Regions from separate parts of the Pseudoalteromonas sp. S3776 genome, predicted to be linked through region 2. Evidence: predicted binding sites of a transcription regulator. Region 2 holds the regulator's gene; each other region holds the start of a gene.

Region 1 (7,408 bases), on a different contig from region 2:
TTATTGAGTTATAAAACCACTAAATCTGTAGTATATAGTACTTGGGTTGGTAGGCCGTTAGGCGAGCCACCTAACGGCTCTAAACTTACTGCAAGTAGAGCAATATTTTGGGCATTAAAACGAGCGTCTTTTATTAAAAGCTTTTCACCTTGTTTAGGTAATAAACCAAGCGAAATAGGCGTGTCCTGTCCTTGTAAAATCATCCACAGCTCGTAGTCTTTATCTGTTTGCGCAACCAATTTGGTACTCGCTTTAATTGATAATGCTTGCTCGTCCACATTAATAATCCACAGTGATTGCTTATCTTGGTTTTGTACAAGCGCAATCTGCTGGCTATCTTGCAGTTGTGTTACTGGTTTAATAACTACAAATGCTAAAATAATACAGGCCGCTGTGGCTATAAACGACCAAGTACGCCATACCGATGGCGCCGGTTTTATAACTGTTTTAATCGGCTGAGCATTGCTTTCTATTTTATCTAAAATGTGCAGCCAAACATGCTCATCGGGTGCTTGTGGTGTAATTGCACTGGCTAAACCATTTAAATTTTGCTCCCACATCATAGTGGCTTCTCGGGCTTGCGGTAAACTGAGCATTAAGCGTTGAAAACGTTTTCGGGCAAGGCCATTTAGAGTACCTAGCACATATTGCCCAGCTAAAGCATCAAGTAGTTCTGGTTTGTTATAGTTCATAATGTTAAACACCTCTGCAATTGCTGCAAACCACGCCTTATCCAGCTTTTAACTGTGCCTAAAGGCGTTTCTATATGATTGACCAGCTCACCATGGCTTAAGCCTTTGTAATACGCTAGGTGAATGGCTTGTTTTTGCTGTGGGTCGAGTTGCTCAATGCAATTTACAAGTTTGGTTTGATCATCGTAGTTAATGTCTATGTCTTGTTCATCATATTCCTCATCGCCTATGGCTTGTTCTTTTCTGACCTTATGATAGCGCAGCGCGTCTAAGCTTCTGTACCGTACTATGCTTATCATCCAACTTATTACGGTGCCTTTTGTAGGATTGTATTCTGACGCGTTATGCCAAATTTTTATAAATGCTTCTTGCAATACCTCTTCAGCGTGCGCTCGATTTGAGAGCATATTTAAACTTGTTGCAAATAACTTAGCGCTTGTTTGCCGGTACAAATCGGCAAACGCAGCTTTATTACCTTGTGCTGTTTTACACAAAAGAGGAAGTAGATTGTCGTTTTCCATAGGGTTCCTGTTATTTTTATTATTATTGAGGCGCATTGCGCTGTATTAATTAAATTTTTACCTAGAAACATATTAAGTCTCGCGTGATAAACACTTATCGACTAGATATTAATGTAAATAAAATATAAACACACTCTCAATAAACGTGTGAGAAGGGCGATTGGATGCAAAACGTTGAACTGTTATTTATCTTAGCTGCTCTTAACTAAGAGACAAGTTTTAGCCATAAAACAGACGCATAAGGCGAGTGAGAAAAAATGACCCAGAACTGTGTAAAAAGCGGCTAATATGGCCAATTTCTTAAAGTTGAAGATTTTAATCTGTTTAATATCAATCGGTTATATTTATTTTCAAGTTCTAAATACAATTTTTGTTGGCCTGTAAATTGCAACTATACTTATAAACAGCTGTAAAAATTTGCCAAAACAGTAAAAATAAAGGAGAAAATATGTGGGCTGCAACGAGTTATTTAATTTTAGCGTTAATTTTTATATGGATAGGCTGGGAGGTTAACTCGGTTTACTTTGCAGTGGTGTTTTACTGGAGTGCCTTGTCGTTAATACTCGTCAGTGGCGCTTATATTTTTAATCTGGCAAAAATTTTTAGAAAGCGCGAAAATGGCATCATTCCTTTTTATATTCGTTGGGCTTTTGTGCCCTTTTTATTAGGTGCCCAAATTTACAATGCGTACTCTCGCAAGCACGATAAAGTCCCTCCCATTCAAAAAATTAACGAGCATTTATTTTTAGCATGTCGATTGTTTCCCTCTGATATTGATACGTTAAAAGAAAACGGTATAACAGCAATATTAGATGTAACGTGTGAGTTTGATGGCTTGGAGTGGAGCTCAACCCAAGAAAATATTAGCTATTTAAATATCCCAGTGCTTGATCATAGTGTGCCTACTCATTCGCAATTAAACCAAGCCATTAACTGGATACATCATCATATTAAAGAAGACCGCCGAGTGGTCGTTCATTGCGCACTAGGAAGAGGGCGTTCAGTATTTGTGATGGCTGCATATTTGTTGAGCCAAGATAAAAATGCAGATGTACATCAAATACTTGCACAAATTAAAGAGACACGTGAAACCGCAAACCTTAATAAACACCAACTTCGCCATTTGGCTAAACGACATAAAAAGGGGGAGCTTGTTATAAAAAACAAAGCGGTATTAATAGCAAACCCAGTGTCGGGCACTAAAATGTGGCAAGATAAAGAGCCCTTAATAGTGGCTAGGCTGTCGGAATATTATGATTTAAACGTTTTAACTACCTCTAAAGAAGTAAATGGAATTGAACTTGCTAAACAAGCTATTAAAAATAAGCCAGACATAATAATTGCCTGTGGCGGTGATGGAACCGTGACAGAAGTAGCTAGTGTGTTGGTAAACACTCAGTGCAAGCTGGGTATTATCCCAATGGGTACAGCCAATGCTTTAGCCCATGTGCTTATGGGTATTAGCTCTAAAATAATTCCTGTCGAGCAGGCCTGCGAATTAATTATAGATGGGCAAACACATACAATAGACACCGCCTACTGTAATGACGAGCTTATGCTGTTGTTAGCGGGAATTGGTTATGAGCAATCGATGATTGAAAAAGCCGACAGAGATTCAAAGAATAAATCGGGTCAGCTTGCTTACTTAAACGGCTTTTTTCAGGCATTTAGTGAGCAAAAAGCGCAAACACTCTATGTAACTCTTGATGATAATCAAACCCAAGAGGTGCAAACAAATAGCTTTATTGTTGCTAACGCAGCCCCTTTTACCACGTTGTTAGCGCAAGGGGGAGGACAGCCTAATCACGAAGATGGTTTATTGGACATAAATTGGCTGATACCGAGCGAAGAAAACACAACCAGTGTGCTTAGTATTGCTGAGTTGATGTTTAGTAGTATTACGCAAACGCAATTAGCTATTAGTTCGCATCATACCAACGCTAAAAAAGTAACGATTACTGCAGATGAAGAAATTAAGTATGTATTAGATGGTGAAATAAAAACAGCGCATACGCTTACTCTTACAGTTGACCCTGCCTCATTAAATGTAATTAGTAAGGAATTATAAAATAAAAAATGCACGTATTTAACGTGCATTTTTGTGTATTACTTTTTAATGCTTGGCCAAACAAAACTACTGCTATTGCTTGAGTTAGTAGGCTTAGAGCGCTGAGCGCCTTTGGGTTTACGCAGCGGTTTGTTACTTAGTGTATGTAAGTAGAGAGCTTCAACTTTATCGCGTGCCCAAGGGGTTTTACGTAAAAATTTTAAGCTTGATTTAATGCTTGGCGAGTCGGTAAAACATTTAATTTTTACTTGCTCGCCCATGGCTTTAAAACCTAAACGTTGTTCAAGCTCTACTAAAATTTGTTCTAATGTTACCCCGTGAAGAGGATTCTTTGGTTGATTATCCATAGCCATACTACTTATTTAAACTGTGCGCATTGTAGCGTAAATCCGCATTTAGCGCTAATTGACCCTAATGGTTTTAGGTTTTGCGGGGTACACAAGATTGCCTTTTTTATCTAATTTTAACCAAATGAGCTTACTGTTATTATGCTGAGGGTTACTAGGGGCGCAAACTAAGGTAAAAGAATGTATTTGTACCAACGCACCTTCACTATAACGTTTGTTATCGTACCAACAAATATTACCAGCGTTAATAACCTCGTTAGTGTCAATAATAGAATATGTTTTAACTGTTTTAGCATCGCTACTAGGGGAAAGAGTTAACGCAATTGTAAAAATAAATAAAACCATAATATGGCGCATGGGCGACCTCGAATGTTGATAGTTTAAAAATAGTACACACGATTAAAAAACATGCTAGGGTAAGTAATAGCGTTATACAACACTGACTTAAACACACAACTATAAAAAGGTGAAGACATGCGATTTAATCAAATAATGATAGATGAATTTACGTTATTAGCTAAGTTTCCTAGGGATAGCAAAATGCAGGGGATAAAGTTACATTCTGACGCAGAGCCTAATTTATTAAGTGCGGCGCAACGGTTATTTGATAAAGGCGTAATAGATAGCCCAGATGGTGGCTATTTGACCGATTTGGGCTTAGATTTAATAGAGCATGTAAGTGTTATTCACAGCGCTTTAAAAAGTTAAACTGCATCGCGTTGATTTTGCGGCGCTGCTTCATTAAAAGCGGGCAGTGCATTACAGCGTGCATAAATGGCTGCAATTTTCGGATACGCAGCCATATCTACATTAAAACGCAACGCATTAAATACCTGTGGCACTAAACAAATATCAGCCAGTGATGGTTTATCGCCTACACAAAAATCACAGTCTTCGCTTAGCATTGATTCAATTTTTTCAAACCCGACCTCAACCCAATGTCTGTACCATTTATTTTTCGCCTCGTCATTGACGTTCAGTTCACTTGATAAATACTTTAAAACACGTAAATTATTTACAGGGTGAATATCACACGCTACGGCATAACTTATGTTACGAATCTGCGCTTTTTGCCATGCATTCCCATAAACCAGAAGCGTTTGCGGATAGCTTTCATCTAACCATTCTAAAATAGCAAGTGATTGCGCTAATACACCGTCCTCTGTTTCAATAGCGGGTAATAAACCTTGCACGTTTTTATCTAAGTAAGGCTGAGCTGACTGTTCAGATTTCAGTAAATTAACAAATTGCATATCGTGCTCAATGCCTTTTAAATTAAGTGCTATGCGAACACGGTATGCAGCAGATGAGCGAAAGTAGCTGTAGAGTTTCATTGTCATTATTCCTCGCCTGTAAAGTGTTTAGTGATACTACGCCAGCATTGAGTGTAATTAGATTGACGTTCTTTTCCTTCAAGGGCATATTTCGTGGGCGATATTATGTAACGAGACTCAAACATAAAGGCCAGTGTGTTCTCGTATTTTTGTGGTGTGAGCTCAGCATTAGATGCTTTTTCGAATACCTCGGCTTCAGGCCCATGTGGGGACATACAATTATGCAAACTAGCGCCTCCTGGTACAAACCCGTGCTCTTTTGCATCGTAAACTCCTTCTATTAAGCCCATGAACTCACTCATAATATTGCGATGATAATAAGGAGGCCTAAATGTATTCTCTGCTACCATCCAACGAGGTGGAAAGATTACAAAATCCACATTTGCCATGCCCTCAGTGGCTGAGGGAGAGGTAAGTACAGTAAATATTGAAGGATCTGGGTGATCAAAACTTACAGTGTTAATAACATTAAAGCGGGCTAAATCGTATTTGTACGGGGCGCTGTTACCAGTCCATGCAACCACATCAAAAGGCGAATGAGTGACCGGGCAGCTAAAGAGATTACCATTAAATTTAGTCACTAATTCAAAGTCACCTTCTTTATCTTCAAATGACGCAACAGGGTATTTAAAGTCTCTGTCGTTCGCGTAGCCATTTGCACCAACGGGGCCGCGCTCGGCAAGCTCAAATGCATGGCCATAGTTTTCACAAATGTACCCACGTGCGGTTTCATCAATTAAATCAACCGAGAATTTAATCCCGCGAGGAATGACGGCAATTTCCCCCGGTTTTACGGTCAGCTTTCCGCACTCAGTGTGTAATAACAATTCGCCATGCTGAGGCACAAACAACATCTCACCATCGGCATTACAAAAGTAGCGCCCTTGCATAGAAATATTAGCCACATAAACATGAATACCAATACCCGATTGACCATTGGCATTGCCATTTGCAGCTATTGTAATTAACCCATCAATAAAATCAGTAGGCTTTGAGGGAATATCAATCGGGCTCCAGCGCATCATCGTAGGGGGCGTAATTGCTTCAGTTATAGGTGCTGTTCTGATTAGTGCATTATCTATTGCAGTATAGTCACCTTGTACCACCGATGGACGAAGGCGGTACAGCCACGTACGACGATTAGCGGCACGCGGCGCTGTAAAGGCTGTGCTGCTAAATTGCTCGGTGTATAAATTATATTTAACTTTTTGTGGGGTAAATTGCCCAACAGGCAGTGCGCCGGGAAGCGCTTCGGTTTCAAACTCATTGCCAAAACCGCTCATGTAGTTTATTTCGCTGGCCATAATATGATCCTGTAAGAGTGACAGTGTTTTATCTTTCTAGGGCTGTTTATCTTTCGAGGTTGAATTTACAGCAGTCTGTTTAGTAATTAGGCAAGGCAGAGCCTATGCAGTGTGGTTGTTCACCATGAATAGGCGATAACGTAGCATAAATGCCAAACAGGCGCTGCCCGAAGGGTTCTGCCTAGGGGTCATTTACTCTTTGTTGCTCGGTTTTTACTTATTCTTACATGGATGTAAGTCATTAGAATAACGCAGGAGCAGTTATCGAGCCCACTAGGTTACAAACCTTGCGCCATGATTAAATGGCCCCTAGATTGAACAAATTTCAATCCTGAAAGGTCAACAGGCCCTAATTAGTTTAAAGTACTCTCATGTGAGAGTAATTTCAAATGAGCACAGGTTTTAGCCTGTAAATTAAAATGCACAGTTTTCATGGTGTGTAAATATGATGAGAAAGCAATAATGGAAATAGATTTAGAGCACTTTTTGCCCTATCAGTTAAACCAAATGGCAAATCACATAAGCGATGATTTTGCGCGTGTTTATCAGCAAAAATACGACTTAACGATTCCTCAATGGCGGGTGTTGGCAAACTTGGCGCAATATGGCAAAAGTAATGCTAAAGATTTATGTACACAAGCCAATATGGACAAGTCAACGGTTTCGCGAGCTATTAAATCATTGCTACAAAGAGGGTATATACAAGCTGAATTAAATCAGCAAGATAAGCGAGTAACTCAGGTTATGTTAAATGAGCAGGGCAATGCAATTTACAAGCTGATAGCGCATGATGCACAAAACTGGGAAGCGCAATTAGCTAAAAAATTTACCAAGCAACAACAAACGCAATTGCTTAATTTACTAAAAGAGCTTAAAGGGGCTTTATAATCCCAACCCTTAAATTCGATCAGTTAATCAGGTGGATTGGTATAAAAAAAGCCCATCAGTTGATGGGCTTTAATAAACATTTAGTCTTTACACTAATAAGATTAGAAGGTGTAACGTACACCTACACGCATTTGCCATAAAGACGCATCAGTTTGTACTGATGTATTTGCATTGTTTTCGTTAAAGCCAGAGTATACGTAACGGCCTTGCTCATCAATTGATGTTGAAATCATGCTAGCGCCAACGAAAGGACC
Region 2 (7,408 bases):
TCACGTATAACATCAACAATATCATCAATGGTGACACGCCCAAGCAAGTGTGCGTTATCATCGACTACCGGTGCCGATATCCAGTTGTGGCGTTCAAATAATTGAGCGACTTCACTTTCATCCATCGAAATTGGGATAGACTCACAGTCTTCATCCATTAAATCTTGAACAATTTTTTCAGGCGGATTAGTTAAAAGCGTACTAAGAGACAATGCACCTAAAAAGCAGTTGTGCTTATCAACAACGTATAAATCATCGGTGCCTTCTGGTAGCTCGCCTCGCAGCCTGATATAGCGCAGTACAACATCAAGTGTAACATCTGGGCGAATGGTCACCGTATCGGTGTTCATTAGCGCGCCTGCAGAGCGTTCTTGGTATGATAAAGCCTGTGTCGCCCGTTCACGGTCTTGCGTGTCCATCGCGCTAACCACATCTTTATACACGGTGTCAGGTAGGCTACGTAGTACTTCACCTAAATCATCGTGGCCCATATCCTCAGTGGCGGCGGCAATATGTTCAGGTTCCATTTGTGCAATGATGCCTAAACGTACATCTTCAGAGAGCTCTTCTAGCACGTCCCCTTGTACATCTGGGTCAACCAGCTGCCAAAGCATGCGTCTAATTTTATGCGGAGAGGATTCAAGTAAAAGGGCAGTATCACACGGAGCCGTTTTTGCTAGCATGCGTCTTACTTGAACAAATTGCCCACTATTAAGTGATTTAGTCACCTGTTTTAGTTGTTGCAGTGGGTAGTCTTGTTCAAACGCTTCTGGCATTGGCATCCTAATTTTTTATATACGAGGGGAGGCGATTAACCGCATTGCGATTAATCTAATTAAACACTATTCATTTACCAAGCCACACACAAATTAGGGTATAAAGCGAAAATGTATGAGTAAGCTTGGTAATTAAACGTTTATTCTTGTTCGTTAAATCGCTGTGCGATTAATTGTCCGACCGCATGCAAAGCCTTTTCTGAGTCTGGGCCTTCACATACAACTTTAACTTCTTTGCCTTTACTACTTTCGAGTAGCATTAAGGCTAATACGCTATCACCAGCGGCTTCTTTATCATCTTGATGTAAGGTAATTTTAGCATCAAACTGCACAGCTAATTGCGCAAGGACCGTTGCCGCTCTGGCGTGTAAGCCTAATTTATTTTTTATTAAAAACGTGTCTTCACAACGCATAAATTACTATACCTAAACTGAACAGGTTATTATTTTAAGGTTACTTTTCTTGCTCACGGTGCCTAATTTTTACATTTGGATGTGTCATTGCAAAGCTCTCACCTATAGTTTGGGCTAAATAAACCGAGCGGTGTTGCCCACCCGTACAACCTATTGCAATAGTCAGGTAGCTGCGGTTATTGCGCTCTAAGTGTGGTAACCAAGTTTGTACAAATGTTTGAATTTGCCAAGTAAATTTTTGCACTATGCTGTGGTTTGCCAAAAAGTCTTTTACAGGTTGATCAAGACCTGTAAGCGGTTTAAGTTCAGGCTCCCAATGCGGATTTGGCAAAAAGCGAGCATCAAATACATAATCAGCTTCTTTAGGTATGCCGTGTTTAAAACCAAACGATTCAAACGTTACAATTAGTTGTTTATCTTTTTTTCCGAGTATTTTTTCGCGAATTGACTCAGCCAACTGGTGAACACTTAAATCAGTCGTATCAAGCATAAAGTCTGCGCGGGTTACAAGTACATCAAGCAGTTCTTTTTCTTTTTTTATTGCTAAGTCGAGCGGCAATGAATCGATTGATAAAGGGTGTAATCTGCGTGTTTCTGAAAAACGTTTTATGAGTGTTTGATCGTCACTGTCTAAATAAAACAGAGTGGGTTTAGCAAAGTCCGGTAGGTATTCAAGAATATCGTTAAACTCGTCTTGCTCTTTGGGGATATTACGAACATCGATACTAACAGCTATTTTGTCATAGTTATCTGAAACACTACGTACTAAAGAGGGCAGCAGGTTGACCGGGATATTATCTACGCAATAATAACCTAAATCTTCAACCACGCGTAAAGCAACCGATTTACCTGAACCGGAACGGCCGCTTATGATTATTAACTCCATTTATAGCCCTTAGTATTTACTACGATTGATCAACAATTACTTGATACAGTTCTGCATCGGTTTTAGCGCTTCGCAGCTGTTTGCAAAATTCTTTATTGCTCAGTTTATCAGCTATGGTTGCTAGAGTCTTTAGGTGCTGCTGGTTATCGCCATCTGGTACGATGAGTGCAACAAAAATATCAACAGGACAGTTATCAATAGCATCAAAGTTTACAGGCTTGTCACTAACGAGTACTAACGCAAGCGGTTCTTCTACGCCACCCATTCTACCATGCGGAATTGCGATACCGCGGCCAATACCCGTACTACCTAGTTTTTCTCTGCTGGCTAGCGCATTAAGAATATCCTGTTGTGGTAAGTAAGGGAGCTTTTCATGAGCCAGCTCACTGATAAATTCTAAAATTCTTTTTTTACTACTAAAAAGGACCGCAGCTTTGCTGCAGTCCTGGCATACTAATGTACTTAATTTCATAATATTAGTGTCTAGCAAGCTTCTCTTTATGTTTTATGACTTGACGATCGAGCTTGTCAATCAACGAGTCTATAGCAGCATACATATCTTGGTGCTCTGTTGAGGCAAATAAATCTGCGCCGCTTACATGAATAGTCGCTTCTGCTTTTTGGTTGAGTTTTTCTACATCGAGAATGACATGCACATTGCTAATATGATCTGAGTGCCTTTCTAGCTTTGCAAATTTATTATTTACATAGTCTCTAAGTGAATCAGTTACTTCTACGTGACGACCAGTTAGGTTTAGTTGCATAAGCATTTCCTCTTTGTTTTTTACGTCTTATATCAAACTCTTTCTCTGATTTGACGGTGGAATAGCTAGCGATTCACGGTATTTTGCTATTGTGCGTCTAGCTACTTTAATTCCTTGCTCTGCCAATATATCCGCAATTTTACTATCACTCAATGGTTTGGCTGAGTTTTCCGCGGCAATTAGCTTTTTAATTAAGGCACGTATTGCGGTTGACGAACATTCGCCACCGTTTTCGGTGCTTACGTGGCTTGAGAAAAAATATTTAAGCTCAAAAATACCACGTGGCGTATGCATATATTTTTGCGTAGTAACACGCGAAATTGTTGATTCGTGCATTTCTACCATTTCAGCAACATCGTTTAAAACCATTGGTTTCATGGCTTCGGGGCCATGTTCAAAAAACGCTTGTTGTTGTTTTACAATACAGTTTGTTACTTTTAGCAGCGTGTCGTTTCTGCTTTCAAGACTTTTTATAAACCATTTAGCTTCTTGCAGATGAGAGCGAATAAACTGGCTATCACCACTTGATTTTACGGTACGTGACATGGCCGCATACTGACTATTTACGCGTATTTTTGGCATGCTATCTGGGTTTAGCTCTACCACCCAACGGCCCTTAATTTTTTTAACTGACACATCCGGTATGACATACTCAGACTCTTCCCTTACTATTGTATCTGCAGGTTTTGGGTTGAGGGTATGTATAAGAGTCATGACCTCTTTAAGCTCGTCTTCTTTAAGCTTAGTCTTTTTCATTAATGTACGATAGTCGCGTGCCGCTAATAGATCAATGTGATCGGTTAAGATCATTTTAGTTTGTTCTATAAAAGGGGTGTCTTTATCAAACTGGTTAAGCTGAATACACAAGCACTCCTGTAAGCTTCGCGCGGCTATACCTACAGGGTCGAATAATTGAATACGTTTTAAAACGGCTTCTATTTCATCCAGTTCAACTTCAACGTCGTCATCGTTTTCTTGGTTAAAGCTTTCTAAAATTTCTTCACAACTTAGCGTTAAAATACCCGAGTCATCTACAGCTTCTACAATGGCTATAGCAATGGCCTCGTCAGTTGGGCTAAAAGGAGTAAGCTGAAGTTGCCACATTAAGTACTCATGTAGCGTTTCAGTAGAGGCGCCCTGATAAATAGACTCATCTTCTGGCATTGGGCCTGAGGATGCCGCAGGGGCTGCACTCATGTACTCATCCCAAGTTACATCCATCGCCATATCATCGCTAACGGTGTCTTTATTTAAAGCTTCACCACTGTCTTGCTCGTATTCACTGGTTGTATCATCAGCCGATGCGCTTACGGTTACATCATCCGTATCTGCTTTTTGTTCATTTTTTCCAGCCGACTCTTCCGTGTAATCTTGCTCTTCTACTTCTAATAGCGGGTTGCTATCCAGTGCTTCTTGTATTTCTTGCTGGAGATCCAATGTACTGAGCTGCAGCAAGCGAATCGCTTGTTGCAATTGTGGAGTCATTGTAAGTTGCTGGCCCATGCGCAGCTGTAATGATTGCCTCATGTATCTCTAACAATCCTTTTATGTTGTTATAATTAATATTAGCAGATGCTTGTAGGTGTGGCTTAAATGTTACAGCCTAAATTGCTCGCCTAAATAAACATCGCGTACAGTTTTGTCATTTAATACGTGTTCTGGGGTGCCAGATGCAATTAGCTCCCCATGAGAAACAATGTAGGCTTTTTCACAAACATCAAGGGTTTCTCTTACATTGTGATCGGTAATTAATACGCCAATGCCACGATTTTTAAGATGTTCTATTATTTTCTTTATATCTAACACTGAAATCGGATCAACACCAGCAAAAGGCTCATCCAACAAAATAAATTTAGGGTTCGCTGCGAGTGCTCTGGCTATCTCTACACGGCGGCGTTCGCCACCAGAAAGTGCCATACCTTGGCTATCGCGTATATGTTGAATGCTAAATTCATCAAGTAAGTTGTTAAGCGTTTCTTCTCGCGCGGCTTTATTTAGCTCTTTGCGCGTTTCTAAAATAGCCATTAAATTTTGATAAACTGTTAGCTTTCTAAATATAGATGACTCTTGCGGCAAATAGCCAATGCCTAAGCGAGCACGACTGTGCATAGGTAATAACGTTATATCGTTATCATCAATAGATATTTTACCTTTGTCGCTAGGTACTAACCCTACAATCATGTAAAAGGTGGTGGTTTTACCTGCGCCATTAGGGCCTAATAAGCCCACTATGCTGCCGGCTTCTACCTCAAGGCCTACATTTTTTACAACTTGGCGGCCTTTATAGCTTTTTGCTAATAGTTCTGCTTTTAAGGTGCTCATGGTTGACCTTCGTTACCTGTTTTTTCTTTAATATTTGCTTCAACAGGCACTAAAATTGTGTGGACACGATCCGTTGAGTTTTCGTCTTTTTCTGCGCTAATAAGTTGCTGCTGCATATCGTAGGTAATACTTTTAGCATTAATTTTTTGACCGGCTTGCGCGACTTCGGCATCCCCAACAAGTGTTAAAAAGCGCTTTGCTACGTCGTAACGTACTTCGTTTGCACTGGCACTCATTACGGTACCATCGTCTTGTTTTTCTTCGAAGTAGGCAGGGCTGCCAGTGGCAATAAGCAGTTGTTTGTTATCCCCTAGGTCTTCACGTTTATGTACTTCGAGTCGGTCGGCTGTAATTTTGCGGTTCCCATGCACAATTTCGACGTTTTTTTCAAAAATACCTACGTTTTCTTTAAGTTGACCTTCTTGACGGTCTGCACTAATAGAAATTTGGTTTGCTGGCGGTTGAGCAGCAGGCTCAGCAGCAGAAGCGCTAAATGCAAGCATCAGCGATGGGATAATAAGTATTTTAGAGAGTTTATTGGTCATAATATATTGTTCGCGTGTGGTTAATTAGTTTTATTACTTCGGTTTTCAAATCGGCTTCAAGGCCTTTACCGATAATCTTTAAATTTGGCCCAGTGACAACCACTGGCTGCTCAGAGCGCATCGTTAGCGCTTTAATGTCGACTTCGATGTTGTCAGCATTGATGTTATCTATCATGGCGTTATCAACTAAATTTTTGGCAACCACGTTGCCTTCTAAAATAAGTTGTTTATCTTCGTAAAGCGTTGCTTCGTCAGCGTTTATTCGCCAAGTTTGTGTTTCGTTATATAAAGTAAAAATAGGTTTTTCAAAAAATGTAAAACCAAGTTGTTGGTACAGCTCCATTTTAGCTGCTGTAACTTTATGGCTAATTTTACCTTGCTCGTCATAGGCTGTTTGCTTAAGCTCTATAGCAGTGTAATCAGGCTTTGCAATGACTTCTGGTTCTTGCTCTGGCGCTACATTGCTTTGCGTAAAATAAGGGTACCAAAGCCAAACCATACAGCCGATGAATAACGCACTGAGTATAACGCGTGCTGCATTCATGAGCTGGTACCTTGTGTCGTAAGTGCTATACCGTTTTCAAGCATGAGTAAATCTGTGAGCTCTCTCACTGCACCAAAGCCACCAGGCATTTGTGTAGTATAATGCGATAAGCGTTTAATTAGCGGGTGCGCATCGTTTACTGCGACGGCAAAACCAACGCGCTCCATGACGGGCATGTCAGGTCCATCATCGCCAATATAGGCTATTTGTTCATCAGTTAACTTTAAAGTGTTTTTGAGTTCTTGATAAGCAATAAGTTTGTCTTCTTGGCCTTGATAAATGTGCTGTACGGTTAAGCTGCTCATGCGAGCTTGCACTATTTTTGAATGACGCCCCGTAATAACCGCGACTTCAAAACCGCTATTGATCAGTGCCTTAATGCCAAAACCATCTTTTGTATTAAATGCTTTTAACTCTTCGCCTTGGTTACCGAGGTAAATTCGGCCATCAGAAAATACACCATCAATATCGCATATGAGTAGTTTTACTTTTTTGGCGCGTGCTCTGGCATCATCGCTTAGCGGTTGATAGAGATCTTCAAATTGCATTTATAATACTCCTGCTTTTAAGAGGTCTTGCATATTTAAGGCGCCCACAGGCTGGTTTTGCTCATTAACTATGATTAAACCATTAATCCGCTTATTTTCCATTATATTTAGTGCTTCTGCTGCAAGCATATCGGCCGTGGCGGTGGTGCATGACTTAGTCATAACTTGGCTAATAGCGGTGTTATGTATATCGACTTTTTGCTCTAAAATACGACGTAAGTCGCCGTCGGTAAAAAGGCCAGCAAGCTGTTGATTGTTATCTACAATAGCAGTCATGCCTAGTCCTTTGGCTGACATTTCTATTAACGCGTCTTTAATTGTTTGCGTTACACCTATAATAGGGGTGTTTGTGCCGCTGTGCATTACATCTTTTAAAGTGAGCAACAATCGCTTACCTAAGCTGCCGCCAGGGTGAGAGAGTGCAAAGTCATCGGCGGTAAAACCGCGTGCTTCTAAAAGCGCAACCGCCATTGCATCACCCATTGCTAAAGTGGCTGTGGTGCTTGCTGTTGGCGCTAAACCTAACAGACATGCTTCTTGTTCTACCTTTATGCATACATGCACATCGGCAAGTGTTGCCATAGTAGAAAGCGGGTTGCCCGTCATCGAT
Region 3 (7,408 bases), on a different contig from region 2:
AAAGTTATCGCGTGATGTTTCGGGTAGCTTTTTAGAGCCCAAATTGGCCGCGTATAACATAGCTGCAGAAAGCGGTGTACGCACTTGGTGCGCAAGCGATGCCACCATTTTACCAAGCGCACTCAAACGTTGCATATGTGCAACACGCTTTTGCAAACGACGGGTTTCTGTTAAATCGGTCATTAATATAAGCTGACCAGGCTCTGGCGCAAGTGCAGTAATATCAAGTTTTATAAGTCGGCCGTCTTTGAGCGACACTTCATGTCCATCATCTTGGTGGGGACGAAAAGAGCGTTGAATAATGTTAAACCATTTCTCTCCTTCGAGCGGCTCACCTAACATATCAATCGCGATTTGATTGGCTTTTGCAATAAGGCCTTTGCCATCAAGTACAACAACACCTGCTGGCATGGTATCAACTAAGTGCGACAGCCAACTTGCTTGTTGTCTTAAATCACTTAATTCACCAATGTACTCTTCTTGAAGCAAACATGGGTTATACTGATTTGCAGTAATAAACTGTGGTTTAAGTACACTCGCAAGGGCCATAATCAAATCTCTTAATGATGTAGATACAGGGCTTAATGCAGAATTTATACCAAAATTATTTTATATATTTTTCATTTAGTTAGCTTACAATAACGCGTAACAAAAAAATGACGCACAAAAAAAGGAATAATAATGAGTGAGCAAAATAAATGCCGTTGTGCGTGGCTCGACACCACAAAACCAGACTATGTGAAATACCATGATGAAGAATGGGGGGTGCCCCTTTATGACGACACACTATTATTTGAATTTATTACGCTAGAATCAGCACAAGCGGGACTCAGTTGGTACACTATTTTAAAAAAGCGTGCAGGGTATAAAAAAGCATTTGCCAACTTTGATGTGCAAAAAGTGGCTAACTTTACAGCCGATGATATAGAGCGGTTAATGCAAGATAAGAACATAGTACGTAACCGATTAAAAATAGCTGCTACGATTAATAATGCTCAACGGTTTATCGAAATTCAAAAAGAGTTTGGCAGCTTTAGTCATTATCAATGGCGATTTGTGGACAATAAACCAATTATTAATAATGTAAATAGTGATGAAGACGCTCCTGCAATGACCGAAGAGTCAAAAGCATTTGCAAAAGATTTAAAAAAACGAGGCTTCAAGTTTTTAGGGCCTACAACGGTGTACGCACATATGCAGGCCTGTGGCATGGTAAACGATCATAGTAATGATTGTTTTAGAAAAGAAGAAATTATAAAGGCTTTTGGTTGATAAGTGATTTATTACCATAAAAGTGATCTGTTCACAAAGAGGATAAGAGACGCTTCGCTTTAGAGCAGTAACGTGTAAGCTAACTGTGGTTTCTCATTTAACCTCGTTTTTTTGGGTCTAAGCAATTAAAAGCAGCGCTTTTACACGAGCAAGCTCAGCGTCTACCTCCAAAGTTTAAGTTTGCGTTTATCTTATAGACGCGAAGCTTGCTTGCGTGACGGGCAAAGCCCGTAAATTAATTCCTCAAAAATGAATAATAAATAACGAAAAGCCTATCAGCATTTGCATACTGCTAATCTCGTGACAGATTGTACTTTTTCATTTTTTCGACAAGTGTTGTACGCCTTACACCTAGTATTTCTGCAGCGCGCGCAACAACGTAATCAAAGCGTTCAAGTGCTTGGGTAATTAAGCTTATTTCAAGTTCGGCTAAATAATCTTTAAGCTCAATGCCCTCTTCGGGTAATACGCCAGATCCCTGTTGGCTAAATTCAGGCTCAGGGTCATTATCATAATCGCTAAAACCTGAGCTAAAAATATCGTTAAAGGCATCTTTTTCAAGTAGTTCTTCAGGGTATTCAGGCTCGTAGGCATCTACCTCGATGTAGCGGTATTTATTAGGTAAATCGGGTACATCCACTACTTTTTCAGGGAACATAATCACCATGCGCTCCACTAAATTAGCAAGCTCCCGAATATTACCAGGCCAAGCATGCTCTTTTAGACTCTCAACCGCGCGCTCTGTAAATTTAGCCGACGTACCACTTTGCTCATTAACACGGCGCATTAGCTCTTTAAGTAATAAAGGTATGTCGTCAGCACGCTCATTAAGTGACGGGTTTTCAATAGGAAATACATTTAAACGGTAATATAAATCTTCCCTAAAGCTGCCCTTTTCAATCATTTCCTCAAGGTTGCGGTGGGTAGCGGCAATAACACGTACATCTGCTTGAATCGCTTTTGTGCCACCTACACGCTCGTAGCTACGCTCTTGTAATACGCGAAGTAGCTTAACTTGCATTTGCAGTGGCATATCGCCAATTTCATCTAAAAACAGCGTACCGCCTTGCGCTAATTCAAACCGCCCTTTACGTGCAGAAATAGCGCCGGTAAACGCCCCTTTTTCATGACCGAATAACTCACTTTCAAGAAGCTCTCCTGGAATAGCACCACAGTTTACTGGTACAAATGGCCCCGTATTGCGTTTAGATAATAAATGTACATTACGCGCAACCACTTCTTTACCCGTACCCGACTCACCTAAAATAAGCACGTTTGCATCGGTTTTAGCCACTTGCTCTATCAAAAAGCGTACGTTTTTAACCGCGTCAGTTTCCCCTACTAAACCATCAAATGTTTTATGTGGCTTATGATGCTTGTGACTTCCAGGAAGCATACGTTGGTACTGTTGGCAGTCGTGTAATAACTGTGTGGTTACTTCGTGATTAAACGGCTCACAAATTAGTCCCACTACATTAGCAATGCTTAATAATGGCTTGAGTGTTTCACCAATGAGTAAAAAAGGCAGGGTTGGGTAGCGTTTAATTAAGCCTTCATGATCTAAGCTTTGTAATGCGCCTAAAATAACAATGCATTCTTGCTGTTGATACTTACTACATACTTCTTCAAAGTCATTTTCATCAAGCAACTGCACAGCTTCCCCAATAAAGGTAAGTGATGCATGTAATCCTATTGCACGGTTATTATTATTATCTAAAATCAAGATCATAGTTAGCGAGCCATAATTTCACTAATTTATTTTATTAGCTAAATTGTAAGCGAGATCTGTATGGATGCAAGTAATAGCGGCGGTTTTTTGACATAAACGCCAAAAAATAGACATCGCTATAAAACAATAATACTTAATAATTAAAACTTAAGTATTGTTTTGTTGTTTAATACTTAAAGCTAATGCTATGTCTTGTTTTTTACTTAGTGCATAAATCTACGTAGGTCAAAAATATAAACTATAATTAACTTAAGTTGAAAGCAACAATGCCGATAACTAAATAAATGCAATATGCTTGGCATTAATATTGCTTTTGTTACGTACAGACGATTTCACATATTTATTTAGGATTTTCCATGGCTCATGTTTCATTAAAAAAATATTCTCAAGTGCGCGCCAGCAACATCGCAGAAATGGCGCCCTATGAGCAAATTAACCTTATTTTTAGTAACATAATTGGCCGCTTGGCCGCTACTAAAGGGTTTATTGAGCGCAAAGAAATAGAAAAAAAAGGCGAAAACATCTCTGCCTGTATTTTACTCTTAGGTGCATTACAAGACGCGCTTAATTTAGAAGTGGAACAAGATCCGAGTATTTCAAATAATTTATTAGCACTTTATGACTACTGCCAAAGACGCCTTGTGCAAGCAAATGTTGACAATGATATTGAGATTATTTCTGAAGTAGCTGGCATTATTAAAGAAATTAAAGAAGGGTGGGATAGCATTCCTGTCGATCAGCGTAATCCTGCGGTATAAGCGAATGGCTTTAGAGGAAACAAGTAAAGCTGAGCATATTAATCAATTGCTCAGCAGAATCGAATTATTAGTGCAAAGCAATAACGCTGATGAAGCTCCCCCTATTATGGATACTTTAAATAGTGAGCTTAAGCGCTGGTGCGAAAGCGATAACCCGCCTACCGCCGAGCAACTTGTGGCTGTGCAAACCAATATCAACAACATTAGCAAGCAGGCAAATGCTGTAAAAAATGAATCATCTAAAGCCATAATTAAGCAAAAAAAAACAGGTAAAGCAATCTCGGCTTATAAGTCGGTATAGCTACTTCTAGCAGTTTTAAAACTTACTAGGCATCTTAAAGGCAATATTTAGACATAAAAAAAACGTTTTTAAACGGTTTTTTTATGTTCATAATTAATATGGAAAATTAAGAATTATTACTCACCACACCAGGCATATTTTCAAGCTGCGCTTGCACGTAACTACTTGTCGAATTGAGGCTCGCTACCAATAAATCCATGGCATTGTATTGAGCGTATAGCCTGTCAGATAACGATTCCATTTTACTTGTCAGGCTTTCGCGCTGCTCATCAATATCTTCTAATTGGTTTGTTTTACTATCGATACGGTTTTGGATAATGCCGTCAGAATCTGTATAAAAGCTCATTAACTCATCAAACGATTGGGCAAAGCCGCCTTCGTCTTCATCAGTGCCTACAAAAAACTGCTGCACTAAGTCGACATCTTCATCAATTTTTTCATTTAAAGTCTCGGTATTAAGCGTCAATACTCCATAACGATCGGCTTCAACACCTAATTGCGAAAGTGATAATGAGTTGCCATTACCTAAATCTACAGAGTCGGTAATCTGCTCTCGCAATTTAGACATTACACCGCGTAGTAACGAATCACCGGCCATTACACCAGCACCATCTTCGCTTGATGCCCCTAAGTTATTACTAAGTTCAAGTAATTCATTGTAACTAGAAATAAAATTGTTTAAGCCCGATTGGATATTGTTATTATTTTCGGTTACCGATATATCACTTAAATCATCATCAGTACCCTGAGCTTTTTTAGCGGTGATTGTTATACCGTCTATAACATCAGTAAACGTATTTGAAGAACTACTAACTGTGAGTGAGCCATCAATGGTAATGGATGCATCGGTTGCAGCAATAATTTCAGATGCATTTTGTACACCTGCAGAGTCAAAAGCTAAACGAGATAGTCCGTTGGTATCTGTGTTATTACCGTCAGTATCCGTTACTTCTACTTTAATCTCGTTTTCTAAGCCACTCTCTTTAGCTGAAAGAACTAAATGCTGGCCTGTATCATCCGTTATTATTGTTGCGTTTATGCTATCGTTATCGCTGCTGTCGTTAATCGCGTCTCTGATTTCGCTTAGAGTTGCGGTGTCTGATACTTCAATATCAAAGCTATTCTCGCCGGAGCTGAGTGTCATAGTACCTTCACCCACAGCGGCGTCAGCATCAAATGCTTCTGATAGTATTTTATGCTCCGTAGCAAGGTTATTAACCTTTACAGAATAACCACCTGGTTGGGCGTCTTCATCAGCACTGATAGAGACAAAATCATCATTGCCTGATGCACTACGTTTTTGGTAATTATCTGCGTCACCTAGCGCTTCCACTGCTGTTTGTACTTGCTGTAGCGCAGACTTTAAAGCCCCTACAGCAGAAATATCAGTAGTTAGCGTACTTTCTTGAGTGTTTAAACGAGCCTCAGCTGGAGCCTGCTCAGCATTAACTAGCGCATCAACTATATCTGATACCGCTAAACCAGAGCCTAAACCATTAAACGAAATAGACATACTTCACCTCTTTAAACCCAAAAAACTTAACTAATAATATATCAACACTACGTCGACTAAACGGTTTGGTCGATTAAAATACCTGCAGATTCAGAAAGCTTTGACACTAAACTTAATACCTCTTCCGAAGGGTATTGCTTAATTACATCACCACTGGTTTTATCAAGTATTTTAATAACGTCACGCCCTGAGTCTTCATCAACTTGAAATTGCAGACTACGGTTCATTTCACCCATAAAGTCCTGCAATTGTTGCGCCACTTTTTCAAGCTGTTCACGCTCAAGCTGTTGGTTTTGCGAACTATTAGTCTCAGTTCCTTGTTGTGCGTATTGGTTGCTTAACTGATTTCGTGGGCCTTGTTCATCCGTTTTATTTACGTCATCAACAGCTCGCTGAGTCAATACTGAGCCAGCCTGCCCTATTTGTTTATCTTCACCAGTTAAAGATGTTGATGCTATAGTAACTTCTGCGTTTGAAGTAATGGTGTTCATAACGCCTCCTAAAATTGCCGAACTTGTATAGTTATTAGACTAACAATAGCTTAATTTATACCCTTAAACCACAAAAGGAGGTAGCTAAAGCCACCTCCTTGTTTTTTTAAAACTAATACTGACTTTTTGTACTAGCTAGCTACCCATTAAGCTATAAGGTTTAACTTATTAACCTAATAAGCTTAGAGCTGTTTGTGGTAACTGATTCGCTTGAGATAAGATTGACGTACCCGCTTGTTGCAAGATTTGGTTTTTAGTCATCTCTGCTGTTTCAGTCGCAAAGTCTGTGTCTTGAATACGGCTACGTGAAGCAGATACGTTTTCAGAGATGTTTGATAAGTTGCTAATAGTGTGGTCAAAACGGTTTTGAACCGCACCTAAACCAGCTCGTTGAGCATCGATGTTAGCAATTGCGTTATCAATGATAGCTAGTGCATCCTGCGACCCTTTTTGGTCAGTAATATCGACATCCGCTACATTGTTTAATTTACTTGTAACTTCATTTGTTGTAGAAGCTAAAGAAGTATCGCTCGCCTCAACTGTAAAAACTTCAGAAGAGTTAAGTTGTATACCACCTGTAATTCTTGTTGAATCATTAGTAGTTCCAGCAACTGGGCCACTAGTTAATACTGTTGGGGTAGTATTATCCTCGGCAGTACCATTATAACTTAATGCAGAAACTGTTAGAGTTGCAGCTACGTCGGCACCTGCAGCATCCGTAGTTGCGAAATCTTCGATAGTAACATCTTCGCCTTGATTGTTCGAAATGCTAAGTACGCCATTATCTATTGTAGCTGTAACCCCGTGCTCATCAGTACCAGCATTGATAGCTTCAGCCATAGCTAGCTCATCACTTACAGTGTTAGCTGTTGCTACAAAAGAAACTTTTTCATCATTTAGTTTAAAACTTACTGTTTCGCCTGCTACTGTAGCCGTACCACCAATATCTAAAGTCGCCTCTGTTCTTGCCTGGGCTGTTACTCCTGTGGTATTAGTAGCTTGATTAATAGAAGCTGCAGCTTCTTTTGCTGAAGCGCCTGCAGCTATGTTGATTGTAGCATCACCTCTACCAGAAATGTCGTAAGTACCACCTGCAACTGCACTAGCTGGCGCAGTAGTGCCCGCTGCAACTGTAGTACCAAAACCTGTATTGGCTGCACCTTGAAGGTTTGTTTGGTTAGACCCTATTTTTTCTGCAGCTACACTTGATAACGAAACATTAATAGTTTCATTTGAGTTAGCACCAATTTGGAAAGATTTAGAACCAAAACTACCATCTAGAAGCTGTTGACCACCAAATGATGTTGTATCTGCGATACGTGTTAATTCAACTTGCAATGCAGA

The links. Region 2 encodes sigma-54, which starts transcription at its own class of promoters, with help from an activator protein. Its sites were predicted from a motif close to GTTGGCACGNNNNTNGNNT; they were not measured.
Region 1: CWC16_RS01650 (diacylglycerol kinase family protein) is a predicted target of sigma-54. The motif match lies at 1,586-1,604, and genes of this name have one in related genera.
Region 3: fliS (flagellar export chaperone FliS) is a predicted target of sigma-54. The motif match lies at 3,296-3,314, and genes of this name have one in related genera.

What each region holds. Positions count from the first base shown of each region.
Region 1 is NZ_PNCU01000002.1:94,670-102,077, reverse strand. Features, by position in the region: gene CWC16_RS01660 (anti-sigma factor) at 9-692, opposite strand; gene CWC16_RS01655 (sigma-70 family RNA polymerase sigma factor) at 689-1,213, opposite strand; gene CWC16_RS01650 (diacylglycerol kinase family protein) at 1,662-3,281, shown strand; gene CWC16_RS01645 (VF530 family protein) at 3,320-3,628, opposite strand; gene CWC16_RS01640 (DUF1496 domain-containing protein) at 3,683-3,973, opposite strand; gene CWC16_RS01635 (TIGR02647 family protein) at 4,103-4,336, shown strand; gene maiA (maleylacetoacetate isomerase) at 4,333-4,962, opposite strand; gene hmgA (homogentisate 1,2-dioxygenase) at 4,968-6,266, opposite strand; gene CWC16_RS01620 (MarR family winged helix-turn-helix transcriptional regulator) at 6,729-7,154, shown strand; gene CWC16_RS01615 (TonB-dependent receptor) at 7,256-7,408, opposite strand, start outside.
Region 2 is NZ_PNCU01000019.1:94,516-101,923, reverse strand. Features, by position in the region: gene mgtE (magnesium transporter) at 1-776, opposite strand, end outside; gene CWC16_RS09800 (HPr family phosphocarrier protein) at 917-1,189, opposite strand; gene rapZ (RNase adapter RapZ) at 1,230-2,075, opposite strand; gene CWC16_RS09790 (PTS sugar transporter subunit IIA) at 2,095-2,547, opposite strand; gene hpf (ribosome hibernation promoting factor) at 2,552-2,839, opposite strand; gene CWC16_RS09780 (RNA polymerase factor sigma-54) at 2,867-4,366, opposite strand; gene lptB (LPS export ABC transporter ATP-binding protein) at 4,436-5,161, opposite strand; gene lptA (lipopolysaccharide transport periplasmic protein LptA) at 5,158-5,706, opposite strand; gene lptC (LPS export ABC transporter periplasmic protein LptC) at 5,696-6,250, opposite strand; gene kdsC (3-deoxy-manno-octulosonate-8-phosphatase KdsC) at 6,247-6,798, opposite strand; gene CWC16_RS09755 (KpsF/GutQ family sugar-phosphate isomerase) at 6,799-7,408, opposite strand, start outside.
Region 3 is NZ_PNCU01000010.1:23,051-30,458, reverse strand. Features, by position in the region: gene CWC16_RS05570 (sensor histidine kinase) at 1-549, opposite strand, end outside; gene CWC16_RS05565 (DNA-3-methyladenine glycosylase I) at 682-1,272, shown strand; gene CWC16_RS05560 (sigma-54 dependent transcriptional regulator) at 1,565-3,001, opposite strand; gene fliS (flagellar export chaperone FliS) at 3,358-3,759, shown strand; gene CWC16_RS05550 (hypothetical protein) at 3,764-4,060, shown strand; gene fliD (flagellar filament capping protein FliD) at 4,167-5,573, opposite strand; gene CWC16_RS05540 (flagellar protein FlaG) at 5,630-6,064, opposite strand; gene CWC16_RS05535 (flagellin) at 6,233-7,408, opposite strand, start outside.